Regions from separate parts of the Terrabacter sp. LjRoot27 genome, predicted to be linked through region 2. Evidence: riboswitches for the same ligand, from Rfam matches in the RefSeq annotation. Region 2 holds a riboswitch; the other holds the start of a gene.
What was found. Region 2 has a riboswitch for cobalamin ahead of ACSQ2D_RS19945 (magnesium chelatase subunit D family protein). Riboswitches for the same ligand answer to the same signal wherever they lie in the genome.

Region 1: linked by a shared signal. The riboswitch ahead of ACSQ2D_RS09640 (SCO2322 family protein) and the one ahead of ACSQ2D_RS19945 (magnesium chelatase subunit D family protein) in region 2 are both predicted to bind cobalamin.

The regions. Positions count from the first base shown of each region.
Region 1 is NZ_CAXUSS020000001.1:2,055,024-2,057,466, forward strand. It holds gene ACSQ2D_RS09635 (energy-coupling factor transporter transmembrane component T) at 1-332, opposite strand, end outside; gene ACSQ2D_RS09640 (SCO2322 family protein) at 348-1,091, opposite strand; cobalamin riboswitch at 1,185-1,334, opposite strand; gene ACSQ2D_RS09645 (hypothetical protein) at 1,369-1,584, shown strand; gene ACSQ2D_RS09650 (serine hydrolase domain-containing protein) at 1,581-2,443, shown strand, end outside.
Region 2 is NZ_CAXUSS020000001.1:4,324,131-4,326,573, forward strand. It holds gene ACSQ2D_RS19935 (hypothetical protein) at 1-245, shown strand, start outside; gene ACSQ2D_RS19940 (hypothetical protein) at 242-982, shown strand; cobalamin riboswitch at 1,013-1,133, shown strand; gene ACSQ2D_RS19945 (magnesium chelatase subunit D family protein) at 1,191-2,443, shown strand, end outside.

The DNA of each region.
Region 1 (2,443 bases), 2.3 Mb from region 2:
ACCGTGCCGCCGAGGCGCACGCCCGCGGCCCAGTCCGGCAGCGGGACGTTCGGCAGGGTCATGACGACGGTCTCGCCGACGATGCCGTTGCCGAGCAGCGCTGTCATGACGATGCGGAAGGCGACGATGACGGCACCGATGACGAGGAAGGCGGGCAGCGGGTTGACCGTGGCGGGGTCGTGGCGCTCGCTGACGACGAGCACGCAGACGCCGATGACGAGCAGCAGCAGGACCGGGTTGGTCGTGCGCGACGCAGCGGTGGCCAGGCCCAGCCCCCACAGCCACCAGGCTGCGGGGTGCTGGAGCCGGGCCTTGCGCTGGAGTCCCGCCACGTCCGTCGGGGCTCCTCAGGCGTCCTGGCGGGCGCGCGAACGCGAGCGCACGAGCAGGTAGCCGACGAGCGCGAGCAGGACGAGGCCCGCGATGACGTATGCCGCGACCGTCCCACCCGAGGTGCCGGACGTCGGCGCTGCGGCGACGTCGGTGCCCGAGGCGGCGGGGGTCGTGGCCGCCGCGGACGGTGTGGCTGCCGGAGCGGCGATGGTCACCGGCTGGTCCGCCGCCTTCGCCTCGGGGCTGACCTCCTTGACGGCACCGCCGCAGTCGCTCGTCGGGTAGCCGTCCACCCCGCAGACGAGGCCCTTCTCGGTGCGCACGTCACCGGCCTGAGCGAGCACCACGGCGCTCGTGGCGTCCGTGGCGACGACCGCGCACAGGGCCTTCGGCTCGGGCGGGGTGGCGCCGTCGGCGGCGTCGGCCGGACGACCGAAGTCGACGACGAGACCGACGCGCTTCTTGCCCGCCTCGGCGGGGGTCGTGCCGCAGACCTGGTCGAAGGTGAGGACGGCGCGCGGGTAGCGGGTCGAGGCCTCGTCGGCGACGGCGAAGCGCCAGCCGTCGACGCTGCCGTCCTTCGGGACCGTCTGGTCCGGGCCCTTCTGTGCGAAGGTCCAGGCGCCGTCGGAGAGCTGGTAGAAGCCCCAGTAGCGGTAGGCGGCGGCGTGGGCCGGCGCGATGGTGAGGGCCGAGAGGCAGGCCGCGACGAGCGCGGCGAGCACGACCCGGAGCGGGGCACGACGGACAGGGGACACGGTTTCCTCCTCGCGGTCGGACACCATGTCGGGTCTGCTGGCTGAGGCCGGCCCGGCGGGGTGACTCCGGTCCGCATTCCACGACAGACTGACAAAGGAGCCGGTGGGACGCGGGTTTTCCGGCTGGTCACCCCGGGCCGCACTGCGGCGGGAGGTGGCTTCACGGTTGCGGGTCAGCGCCGGAGTCACACCGGCTTGCCCCATCGTCCTTCGGTTAGGCGAACCGTCGCACGCGGGGCGTCCGCCCGTCAAACGGCGTGCCAACTAGGGTGGCCGCATGAGTGCTGACTGGTCCTGGCTGTTCCTCGACGCGCACGGCAACCCGGTGGAGGGGGAGGGCGTGACGACGTCGGGCTTCCCGACCCAGAGCGACGCCGAGAGCTACCTCGGGGAGTCGTGGCGCGAGCTGCTCGACGCCGGCGTCGAGGCGGTCACCCTGCGTGAGAACGACACCGTCGTCTACGGCCCGATGAGCCTGCGGGCCGCGGAGTGAGCGCGCCGCTCGGCGCCGGCAACCCGTCGGACACGGCGCTGTCGGCCGGGCTCGAGCGCGACCTGCTCGCCCGGGTCGTCACGGCCCAGCGCTCGTGGCGCTCACCGGGCGTCAGCGTCGGCGTCGTGCGCGACGGCGTGCTCGTCTGGTCGGCGCACGTGGGGTCGGCCCGCCTCGGGTCGCAGCCCGCACCGGCCACCGACGACACGCAGTTCATGATCGGCTCGGTGACGAAGACGTTCACGGCGCTGGCCGTCATGTCGCTGCGTGACGAGGGGCTGCTGTCGCTCGACGACGCGCTCGAGACGTACGTGCCCGGCACCAGGCACGCACGGGTTCCCTTGCGGCAGATGCTCGCCCACGCCTCGGGACTGCAGCGCGAGCCCGTCGGCAACATCTGGGAGAGCCTCGTGGCGCCCGAGCGCGAGGAGTTCCTGGCCGGCGTCGAGCAGGCCGAGCAGGTGCTCCCCGCCCACCACGCCTTCCACTACTCCAACCTCGCCTACGGCCTCCTCGGCCAGGTCGTCGAGCGCGTCACGGGACGGGACTGGGAGCACGTCGTCCGCGAGCGCGTGCTCGAGCCCCTCGGGATGAGCCGCACCGGCCTGACGCCCGCCGACGACCGCGCCCTCGGCTACCAGGTCGACCCCTATGCCGGCACCGCGAGCGAGGAGCCGCTCTTCACGCTCAACGCGACGGCGCCGCTCGGTGGCCTGTGGTCGACCGTCGCCGACATGGCGCGCTACGCGGCCTACGTCGCGAGCCCCGACGACCGGGTCGTGCGGCCCGAGACCGTCGAGGAGATGTGCCGGCCGATCATCATGACCGACGTCGACGGCTGGAGCGGCGCCTACGGGCT
Region 2 (2,443 bases):
GCTACCTCCTCCTCGACCACGAGCACGCCACGGTCGGCGGCCGTGCCGGGCTGCGCCGTCTCACGACCCACTCGACCCCGGCCCACGAGTCCGTGACCACCGAGTCGTGGACCACCCTCGTCGACGGCACGGGCGTCACCCTCACCACACGGGTCGGCACCCTGCGACTCGGCCAGCTGGGCCCCGTCCTCGACGCCGTCGCGGCGAGCCTCGTCATGCGCACCGACGGCCTGGTGCCCGCATGAGCGTGACGTTCGACGCCACGACCACCCGACTGCGCCTCGACGCCGACGCCTTCATCACGCTCGTCGAGTACGCGACCGACCCCGAGGGTGCGTGCGAGGACGTCGTGGAGCGCCTCAGCGACGCCGGTGCCGTGGCCGACGGGGCGCCGCACCCGGTCCTGCGCAACGCGCTGGCCGCGGTCACGACCTCGCTCGGCTCGCTCCAGGTGCTCGTCACCGGACCCGACGGCGTCCGCCTCCACCAGGCCTGGGTGGCCTTCGTCAGCGCGATGCTCACCGACCTCGCCGACGGCACCTACGACTTCGCGGCCGTGAGCACCGAGTTCGTGCCGACGACCATCGCGCAGCTGACGAGGCTTCAGGCGCGCCCGCGCCTCGACGCGACGTCGGCCGTCGTCGACGAGTCCCTGCTCGACGACCTCGCCTCGAACTCCGCGTCAGCCCGCACCGCCGGCAGCGAGGCCCTCGCCGACCTGCTCGCCCCGTGGCCCCCGGCCTCCGCCGCCGTGCGTGCCGGTCGGTGGCAGCTCTCGGTCGTCGACATCGCCTTCCAGGCCCGGCAGCGCACCGTCGTGCGACGGCTCGCGTGGGTCGACGTGGACGCCGGCCTGCTCCGGGTCGAGGCCGACGAGCACGGGCCGACCCTGGTGCCGACGACGTCGACCGCCCTGTGGCGGGCCATCGTCTCGATCCTGCCGACCGACGCCGAGACGGACACCGAGGCGCAGTCGGCCTGAGCCACCGGGCGCCGCACCCCGGCGACGTGGCAGACTGCCGCTGGCGACTGGGAGAGGAATCCGGTGCGAATCCGGAGCGGTCCCGCCACTGTGAACCTCCGACCACGCGGTCGGCGGAAGCCAGGGCATCTCCCGTCGCTGGTCGCGCCCGCCGGGCGCGTCCGGTCCACCGACGCGGGCGCGGCACCCGCAGGAGGCACGCAGTCACATGCGCGACGGCTCGAACGACGTCCCGAACGACGTCTCGGACAACCCCGACCAGCACGGGTCCCCACCCGGCACCTTCCCCTTCTCGGCCGTCGTCGGCTCCGACGACCTGGCCCTCGCCCTCGTCCTCACGGCCGTCTCGCCCGAGGTGGGCGGCGTGCTCGTGCGCGGCGAGAAGGGCACGGCCAAGTCGACGATGGTGCGCGGCCTCGCGGCCGTGCTCCCCCGCCAGCAGGTCGTCGCCGGCTGCCGCTTCGGCTGCGCACCGGGCGACGGAGCCGGGTGCCCCGACGGACCGCACGACCCGGACGCCGAGGCCGGCACCCGCGCGGCCCGCCTCGTCGAGCTGCCGATCGGCGCCACCGAGGACCGCGTCGTCGGATCGCTCGACCTCGAGCGGGCGCTGGGACGCGGCGAGACGGCATACCAGCCGGGTCTGCTCGCGGCCGCGAACCGCGGCATCCTCTACGTCGACGAGGTCAACCTCCTCCACGACCACCTCGTCGACCTGCTGCTCGACGCGGCGGCCATGGGGCGCAACACCGTCGAGCGCGACGGCGTCTCGGTCTCGCACGCCGCCCGGATCGTGCTCGTCGGCACGATGAACCCCGAGGAGGGCGAGCTGCGCCCACAGCTGCTCGACCGCTTCGGGCTGACCGTCGAGGTCGCGGCGCCGCGGGAGCCTGCGCTGCGCGCCGAGGTCGTACGCCGCCGGCTGGCCTTCGACGCCGCACCGGGTGCGTTCGCGGCCCGGTTCGAGGACGACCAGGAGGCGCTGCGTGAGCGGATCGCCGACGCGCGGTCGCGGGTCGGCGCGGTCGTCCTGACCGACCAGGTGCTGACGAAGATCGCGACCGTGTGCGCTGCGTTCGAGGTCGACGGCCTGCGCGCCGACATCGTCACGGCGCGCGCCGCCGTCGCCCACGCGGCCTGGTCAGGCCGCACCGTGGTCACGGTCGCCGACGTGCGAGCGGCCGCACGTCTGGCCCTGCCGCACCGCCGGCGCCGCAACCCCTTCGACTCCCCCGGCCTCGACGAGGACCTCCTCGACGAGCTCCTCGGCGACGACGAGCCGGATCCCGAGCCCGAGCCCGACCCGGACCCGGGTGACGGCGGCGAACCGGAGCCCGGTGGTGACGAACCCGCCCGCGACGACGGCGAGGCGCGTCCGAGCACGTCGCCGGAGCCGGCACGGACCGACGGGCAGGAGTCGCCACGAGAGCCCCAGCCCCAGCGCGCCGAGGTCGAGCCGGG